One region of the Paenibacillus sp. CFBP 13594 genome, then DNA from elsewhere that is predicted to be linked to it. Evidence: riboswitches for the same ligand, from Rfam matches in the RefSeq annotation. Region 1 holds a riboswitch; each other region holds the start of a gene.

The links. Region 1 has a riboswitch for cyclic di-AMP ahead of IFU39_RS13635 (hypothetical protein). Riboswitches for the same ligand answer to the same signal wherever they lie in the genome.
Region 2: another riboswitch for cyclic di-AMP. It lies ahead of IFU39_RS10160 (C40 family peptidase); the one in region 1 lies ahead of IFU39_RS13635 (hypothetical protein).
Region 3: another riboswitch for cyclic di-AMP. It lies ahead of IFU39_RS30825 (3D domain-containing protein); the one in region 1 lies ahead of IFU39_RS13635 (hypothetical protein).
Region 4: another riboswitch for cyclic di-AMP. It lies ahead of IFU39_RS31585 (C40 family peptidase); the one in region 1 lies ahead of IFU39_RS13635 (hypothetical protein).

What each region holds. Positions count from the first base shown of each region.
Region 1 is NZ_JACYVQ010000003.1:630,974-633,167, forward strand. Features, by position in the region: gene IFU39_RS13630 (glutathione peroxidase) at 1-441, opposite strand, end outside; cyclic di-AMP (ydaO/yuaA leader) riboswitch at 813-988, shown strand; gene IFU39_RS13635 (hypothetical protein) at 1,107-1,502, shown strand; gene IFU39_RS13640 (HAD family hydrolase) at 1,630-2,194, shown strand, end outside.
Region 2 is NZ_JACYVQ010000002.1:614,671-616,864, reverse strand. Features, by position in the region: gene IFU39_RS10165 (carboxymuconolactone decarboxylase family protein) at 1-320, shown strand, start outside; gene IFU39_RS10160 (C40 family peptidase) at 396-860, opposite strand; cyclic di-AMP (ydaO/yuaA leader) riboswitch at 866-997, opposite strand; gene pelA (pectate lyase) at 1,405-2,194, shown strand, end outside.
Region 3 is NZ_JACYVQ010000017.1:15,404-17,597, reverse strand. Features, by position in the region: gene rnmV (ribonuclease M5) at 1-109, opposite strand, end outside; gene IFU39_RS30825 (3D domain-containing protein) at 265-1,449, opposite strand; cyclic di-AMP (ydaO/yuaA leader) riboswitch at 1,723-1,976, opposite strand.
Region 4 is NZ_JACYVQ010000019.1:18,171-20,364, reverse strand. Features, by position in the region: gene IFU39_RS31590 (hypothetical protein) at 1-601, shown strand, start outside; cyclic di-AMP (ydaO/yuaA leader) riboswitch at 847-984, shown strand; gene IFU39_RS31585 (C40 family peptidase) at 988-1,458, shown strand; gene IFU39_RS31580 (GNAT family N-acetyltransferase) at 1,814-2,194, shown strand, end outside.

The sequences.
Region 1 (2,194 bases):
GTCCGGTGTTGTTTTGGGAGCATAACGTTTCAGTACCTGTCCGTTCTGATCCACAAGGAATTTGGTGAAGTTCCATTTGATTGCTTTGGAGCCGAGCAGGCCAGGAGCTTCTGTGCTAAGGTGTTGGAAAAGAGGGTGAGCGCTTGAGCCGTTCACATCAATTTTCTCAAACATTGGGAAGCTTACGCCATAATTCATCTGACAGAACTCGGCAATATCGTCGGAAGATCCTTTTTCCTGTGCAAACTGGTTGCTTGGGAAACCAAGAACTTCAAATGGAGCATCTTGAAACTTGTCTTGCAGTTCTTGCAGACCTTTGAATTGAGGAGTAAGGCCGCATGAGCTTGCCGTATTCACAATCAGGAGCACTTTGTCACGGTAGTCGGACATTTCAACTTCTTGACCGCGAAGGGTATTCACTTTGTAATCGTAGACTGTCATCTAAATCGCCTCCATTTATTTACTCTTATATCTTCTATTATATTGGCTACAATTAAATATTGCAAAACTAATGTGGTGTTAATAGCATCAAAACAGGCAAGTTGTGCAGAATACGTGAATGAATTGCGAAGTGATTTTCGTCAGAGTGAGAATTAGATAGCCTTGAAGAGGTGGATAGAGTATAACCTTATTGTAAGCGTTATTATAAACGAGTATTGGCAAAAATCTGCCGATTTGGTGATCTGTAAGGACTTTACACCGTCATGGCGGGGGTGTATGATTCATAACGTAATTTCAATTTAAACTAAATTGTACTTGAAAAACGAAACAAACGATAATATCGCTCGATCTTACCTTAAGATATACGAACGATGTTTTAATCGCTGAGTTTCCATTCATTGATGAATGGGAAACGGGGGAACCAACGGAATGCGCTGTCCAGGACAGTGGGCATTCATGGGGTGAATTTTCCGGTGACAGCCGGAAATAGGGCGACTCTCGCGCCCGAATCCGTCAGCTAACCTCGTAAGCGTTAAAGGGAGAGGCAACAAGCCGTACGCTGGTTCATGGTGTTTTCGCCATGGGTTATTTAAGAAGCGTTCGGGAGGCCTTGGTCCCCCACGCTTCTTTTTTGTTGTCTTTTCACGCCAAGGGAGGAACGAATGATGGATACTGAGATGATTTTAGTGACTGCTCCAAATGAAGCAGGACGCAAATTTATTAAATTGCTGATGTACAAAAAAATGCCGTTTGCCGTTCTAACCAACAGTGCAGGGGAAGAGCGCAGACTCCGTAGAATCGGAGTAGAACATGTCATTCGCATGAATACAGCTGCAGCTCAAAAATGGTTTTTGCCGCAGGGCAGCGTAGGTAACGTGTTTATTTTCGAGAACAGCCTGAATCTGACCTGTCGTTATTTACAGATCTGTCGTTCATGGACTTCGAAATCCCTGTGCGTGATTACGGAGCAGAGTCATCCTAAGGGCATCTATCGGGGCATGGGCGCAGACCGGATTGTATATTCGCTCAATGGGGAAGTTGGCTTTCTCCTCAATGGTTAATGCCATAGCTTGTGATTGCTCAGGTGTAAGGTGCCTGTTATAATTGAATGTATCGATAAACGGAAGTTTGAGGAGACTCATGCGTGATGGTGAGTCTTCTTTTTTATGCTTACAAGGAGGAATTGGTGTGCCGGATGTAGGTGGATTGAAATGGTTGTTTTTTGATGTTGGAGATACGCTGGTGGATGAATGGGAGCCGGTTGATGATATTATCGGACAGTTCGTCCGTGAAGCTTGTGCTTTGGGGTATCCGGTGACAATTGAGGCGGTACGCGAACTGTTTGCGAACTGTTACCGAAAATATGAGCAATGGCCTATGAGAGTGGCGATTCGCACATTCGTTGAAGACGAGGGACACCAAAAACAGATTCAGGACAAGCTGAAATTTCAAAAAGATCTTGAACATCCTTTTCCTTCAGCGGATTCCGTTCTTCAGCAGTTGTCACGGTATTATCGCATTGGCATTATTGCCAATCAGAGTCCTGGAACGGAAGAGAGACTGGAGAGCTACGGCTTGCGGAAGTATGTTGATGTTCTGGCGTGTTCGGCTGAAGAAGGAGTGTCCAAGCCAGACCCTGAGTTATACGCTGTGGCCTTGAAGCAGGCTGGTTGTGAACCGGAGGAAGCCGTCATGATCGGTGATCGGATTGATAACGACATTATACCTGCTCGGAAGCTGGGCATGCGTACGA
Region 2 (2,194 bases), on a different contig from region 1:
TGAATGATAAAGTTCATGCCTACAAGGATCAGATTGGAGCATTAAGCGATGTACTGCCAGGTGTGGTGAAGTCGTATCATGAGTTTACCGGAGAATGTTTCCAACCTGGCGTGATTGATGCCAAGACAAAACAGCTAATTGCGCTTGGGATTGGATTATTCGCCAACAATGAGGTATGTACCTTCTACCATGTAGAAGAAGCCCGTGCCAAGGGAGCAACAGATCAGGAGATTATGGAGACCGTTGCGGTGGCCGGAGCTGTTGGAGGAGGACATGCCCTCTCTCAGGGTGCGATGCGAGTGCAGAAGGCGCTGAATTAGTAAGCGATGCAACATACATTTTTCTAAGTACAAAAAAGGCATCCGGTTAATAACCGATGCCTTTTTGTATGTGAATTACATTTTACCTAACATTTTATCATACATAAACTGTCCAGTTACCCGACGTGCTGTTACGTAACGATCATTGAAGTATGGATTCGATAACTTCGTGATGCTTACACCTTTACTGCTGGAGGCATGAGCGAATTGTCCGCCGCCGATATATACACCTGTATGTGAAATGCCTTTGCCTGTTGTATTAAAGAACACCAGATCACCTGTCCGAACATTGCTCTTGGATACTGGCGTACCTGCTTTGGCTTGCTGCTGAGAAGTACGTGGCAATTCAATGCTGTATTTGTTGAAAAGATATCTCATAAAACCAGAACAGTCGAAGCCGGCTACAGTCGTGCCACCCCATTTGTAAGGAATACCTGTCATGTTGTTCACTACGGAGTTGATACTGCTTGCCTCTGTGCTTGTTGCCCCGGATGTAAATAATACAGCTGCTCCAAAAATGGAGATAATCAGTTTTTTCAAAATCAATGTTCTCCCTTCGATGCCTACGGAGTTAGCTAAGGGTTCGGTAGAAGGTTCCCTATATTTCCTATGTATAAGAATAATTCACCCAAATTGGTTCCCCCGTTTTCAAACATGAAACTCGGCAATGAATAATTAAGTTTTTGTAACTATTTGAAACTATATTGCATAAATGCGTAATTGTCAAACCCATTTAAAACCCTTCGTAATACCTCAATGTTAGCGGAATTAAGGTTTTTATATGAAAGAAGGGATCAAGTTTGGGTACCATTCATGACAAAAACGTCATTATTGGTTCGTTTAAGACGAATTTGGATAAATAAATAGGTTTGTCATGAGTTAAAAGAACTATCCCGTTATGTAGAATTAGAGAGATTATATTCATTAAGTTGCATATATTGACAAAAATCGATTTTTTGCATATTATCTGATTATCCAATCCACATATTGGATTAAAATTGATTTTATTATGCGATAATTACGCGTTTCATAAGTAAAGTAGAAGTGGAAGATTTATAAAAACGAACATAGGAGAGTGTTACATTTGAAAGCAAAGAAAATAATTACTTTTGTCCTGGCATGTACGATGGTGTTCTCAGCAGTTGGAATGGCAGTTCTCCCTGTAGGGACGGTATCTGCTGCGGATGCTTCAGGTACTACAGCGAGTATTTCTGATATTTTGAAGAACCAGCTCCCGGATGGAGGTTGGAGAAAAGATTATAAACAGACAAGTGGAGAGTGGGCGAAGTCCACGATAGACAACAAGGCTACATACTCAGAAATTAGAAGATTGGCGAAGGAATTTAAAAAGACGAATGATCCCCGATACTCCACAGCTGCAATCAAAGGGATTAACTTTTTGATCAACATGCAGTATTCAAACGGCGGATGGCCACAAGTTTACCAAAGCTCCGGATATCACAAGCATATCACTTACAATGATGATGCCATGATTAACGTAATGATCATGCTGGATGAAGTAGCAGCACGCAAAGGTGATTTCTCGTTTATAGACAGCACACTTGCTAACCGTAGTAAAAATTCAGTTGCCAAAGGTGTGGAGGCGATTTTGAATACACAGGTCGTTTCAGGTGGTAAGCTGACAGCTTGGGGACAACAACATGATTCCAGTTCCCTTAAACCAGCGAGCGCAAGAATCTACGAAGTGCCATCGCTGACAGCTGGAGAGAGTGTAACGATTGTTAAATTTCTGAAAACCAGATCTGCTAACGCTAAAATTACCGCATCCATTAAAGGAGCGGAGGCTTGGTTTAACAAGGTGAAAATTACGGGGTACAAATATGAAAGAGCTAATGGAGATAGTAAAATTATCG
Region 3 (2,194 bases), on a different contig from region 1:
TGCGTTGGTTGATGGCTGATCCACCTGTTTCTATTGTATCGGCTTCCACGGCCCGACGGATGGCTACCGTATCATCACGGCCTTCCACCACAATGACTTCTTTTATCATGTTCCATTTCTTCCTTTCTAACGCAAAAAGAAGAGGAATATCCTCTTCTCTGCCAAACGGCGGGGGAGACTGAATTCAGACTCCTCCGCCGCATATTCCGCATGAATCATTCATGCAACTATTTTATAGCATTCCCATTTCAAAGTAAAACGATTTTAGTTCGCTTCCGGCTTCACCGGACCGATCACGTAGACCGTCTTGCCTTTCTTGCGTCCAAAATTCAGGGCATGCTTCACACTGTCATAATACACATCAATTTTGTTCCCTTTAATCGCACCGCCTGTGTCTTCCGCACGACGGAATCCCAGACCTTCGATATATACCCACCAGCCAATTGGAATGACTTTGGGATCAACCGCAATGGTGCGCCCTTCCGTTACACGAGTACCGGAAGCTGTTTTAGTTCCAATGCCAGGCTCTTCAGAAGAGTAGGCAGTCATGGATACATTTTTAAGTACTTTGGAGTATTTAAAAGAAGTCCCGGATACGGTAATCACTTTGCTGCCCGAGGCAGATGTTTTCTTCGAGTTCGTTGTTGTAGCCTTTTTGGTTGTTGAAGTTTGAGCCGATACGGTCTGAATCTCAGGTTCTTTCACGACCGGTTTTGCTTTGGTGCCGACAGCGATCACTTTATCTACACGATTATTCGCGACAGATTTGCGGACCATTTTTTTGGAGACCAATTCTCCATCCTGAAATACCTTTTCGATATGCTGCACAAGTTTGCCTTCTTTGCCGTTCACAACGACACGGTTATCCCCTTTGTACAAGCTAGGGTCAGCCGTTTTAATGACTTTGTAAGCGATCGGTTGCTCTACTTCGACTGTACGCTTTGTTACGCGCACTACACGGATCTTCATCTCCGCTTTGATCGCAGTTCCAAGCGCCGGATACACTTTATCATTACTTTCAACTTGAATACCTGATTTTTGAATTGCATCTTCTACCGATGAATCCGTTGTATACAGAGTCTTGGTGTCTCCGTCTGCCGTAATGTTAACTGGAACGGCCCGCTCAATAACAATTCGGTCTCCATCTGTAATTGCCCCGTTCATGGACATGGATACCTTATCGTGAGGGCTGACTGTGATCGACTGCTCCTCCAGCATTTCCTGAAGCATTCCTGTACGAGTCTCTACCACCTGAGCTTTGCCATCAATAACCAGTGAAATTTGTTTCCCGGCCTGACCGTAAACGACTAACAAGATCATGATTGTAAGCGCAATTGAGAAAATCGCGATCAATGCCATTTGACGCATGTTCTCATGCTTCCACCGCAACGCGAAAGACTTACTGGATGATCGTGACTCATGGGTCTCTTCTGGTTGGAATGTGCCCACTTCTCCGTCCTCCTTCATAGCCTCGCCGTCTAAAGTAATGCATGATGTCTTTGACGTGACTATACCAAATTTTCTACAGAACACAGATTGGACCAACATAATCCGGTTCTGCACCATGAATCAATCTTCGCAACATGATGTCATCCTCCTGAATACCTACCGTATGATGACAATATTTCTTTTATTCAAAAACAAAAAAGCCAAAGAAAGAGTGTAAGAGGAACTCTTTCGTGGCTTCCGAATGATTTTGAATATCGGAAATTCATGCACGAGGTTGCCTCTCTTTTTCCGCTTGCGAGGTTAGCTGTCGGGTTCGGGCGAAAGAGAGCCGCCCTATCTTGGGTCACCCGCTCATGGCGGACGCCCTTGAATTCACCCCGAGACCCAAAGAAGAAATCAAATACGGCTTCGCAGATCCCTTCGCTGCTTTTGGGTCAGCGAACGTTGCGCATCGGCCAAATACACCGATGTTTAAGCCCTATTGGTTCCCCCGCTCTCCGTTAACGGAGACTCAGCGAGACTGATTCATGAAAGTAATGTTGTTTCATCGGAAAGTGTCCCTTTGTTCATCCCCCGAACATCTGTCCAATTTTCCGCACAACAATTCACTGAAAAGATGATATCCTGTTTTGATGCATGTTGTAAAGCGTTGATCAAGTACGTTTTTCTGAATATTTGGTTAAAATATTGTAATATTCTTGATTTATTTGGATCAAAGAGCAAATTACCTCCGCTTACCTGCCTT
Region 4 (2,194 bases), on a different contig from region 1:
CATGCTGCTGGTTCGCATGTTGATCAGCCCCCTCATTCAGGCAGGACTGCTCTACTCACTTCAGCACTTTAATTCTACAGAAGAGCGCATCCCCTTTGTCCGCGGAATCAAAAATCTGTGGAAACCGATGCTGCTGCTACACACCGTACGTACATTATTGATCCTTCTGCCCGCCTACTGGCTCATACCGAAGCTCTACTCTATTCTCATGGAAGGTTTTCATTCCCTTCAATTACTTTTGCCTGGTATACCTTATGTTGCTGCCTGGATTGTATATGGCTGGATCATCCACCATGCCATACTCTACATGCAGTTCGGTGTTTCGGCACCAGAAGGAGAAGGCGGGGCTCACGGTACCCTCAAAGCACTCTGGATTGCACTGCGTCATCTCATCGCTGTAATCGGCATTGCACTCCTGCTGGGCGGAGTACACCTGCTCGTCTTTGGGGCATTCACTTCAGCCTCATGGTTATTAACGGGACTTACCGGACTTATACTACAACAGACGTATCCACTTGCCAGATGTCTATTGAGTCTGTGGAAAATATGCAGCCATTTCCGATTATGGCAGTCCAAAATATCCAAAGGTGAGAGCAGATAGATTAAAAATTGTTACCATCACAAGTTAAACTCATGGCCTAATATGTACTTATAAATAGGCAAACCTCAACCTTTCCCCGTCAAAGGTCGAGGTTTTTTTTGCTAAATTTGTTGCTAAACGTTGCCAAAGCCGTACTCCTCTGTTACAATAATCGCAGTGAGTTTTTAGTAACAACTTTGTAATCTTTACATTCATATTTGTAACTACTTAAAATTAAATCGTCATTTCTTGATTTCGCAGGTGCATAACTAGCACAGCCAAATTCCTGGCACCTGGGAAGCGGGGGAACCAGTTATGGGTGAATTGATCTTGCTACAGAGGGATCATAGGGGACCTTCAACCGAATCCTTAAGCTAACCTCGCAGGCATTGGAAGGGGAATATCTCTTGTTCAAGAAGAAATTAACCGCAGCTGTACTTAGCATCACATTCGCTTTATCGCTTGGTGCAGGTAGCGCATTCGCAGATTCAAAGATGGACACAGTAATTGATTCAGCAATGGGAACTACATACAAAAGTGGGGGAACAACGCTTAACGGCTTTGACTGCTCCGGATTTACACGGTATGTATTCGACAAGTTGGGTATTGATTTGGCACGCCAATCCAGTTCCCAATTCGACATGGGCGATTCTGTATCCCGCATGGAAATGAGAGCTGGCGATCTGGTGTTCTTTAATACAACAGGTAAAGGCGTATCCCATGTAGGAATCTTTGTAGGGGATGGAAAGTTTGCACACTCCTCTTCTTCCAAAGGCGTTACGATCAGTGCATTGAGTGAAAACTATTGGGCCAATCGTTATGTTGGCGCGAAACGGATTATGAGCACGGACGCATATGAATCACTGGCCCTTGACTAGGGACAAGCTGAGCAACATAATGCTGTAACCATTAACCATACTGGAACGAAGCAAGAAGCATAACAGAACCGCCCGGTACATTCTCCGCAGGAATGTATCCGGCGGTTTTTTTGTGCTTCAATCCTTATTCATGTTGCAAGGTATACTCTGGGTATATCCTGCGACATCAACAGGTTCATTTTGCGTTCGTTCGTCCGTGCCCTTATGATGTTTTTACCCATCCCGTTATAATATAAACGAAATTACCGGAACTTTTGTTTCATTTTTTTTCTGGGGAAGGAAGACTTGCTAAAAGAACATCACTTTTGTAGAGTGGACAAAGAGTTCTGTTTCAAGGAAAGGAGCATGCAAGTGTATGAAGGAAGCCCCTGTGACGTTTCACGTTGTACCCATGCGAGAAGAACATGCGGAGCTCATCTGCAGTTGGCAGTATGATCCGCCTTACAATATCTACAGCTGGCTCCCCTGGGAGCAGATGAAAGCTCTGGAAGTGGAATTCGGAGATGCACAGCTGCGACAGGAGCAATATGCAATCGTCCTGGATCAGAACGATCGTATATGTGGATTTGCTCAATACTTCCCACTTCAAGGGGTAACCCGGATTGGCCTCGGCATGCATCCAGAGCTGTGTGGTCAGGGTCAAGGGACAGCTTTTGTCACGGCCATTGTACAGGAAGCCATTCGCCGAAATCCGAAGAATGAGATCGATCTGGAAGTGCTCACTTGGAATGCTCGT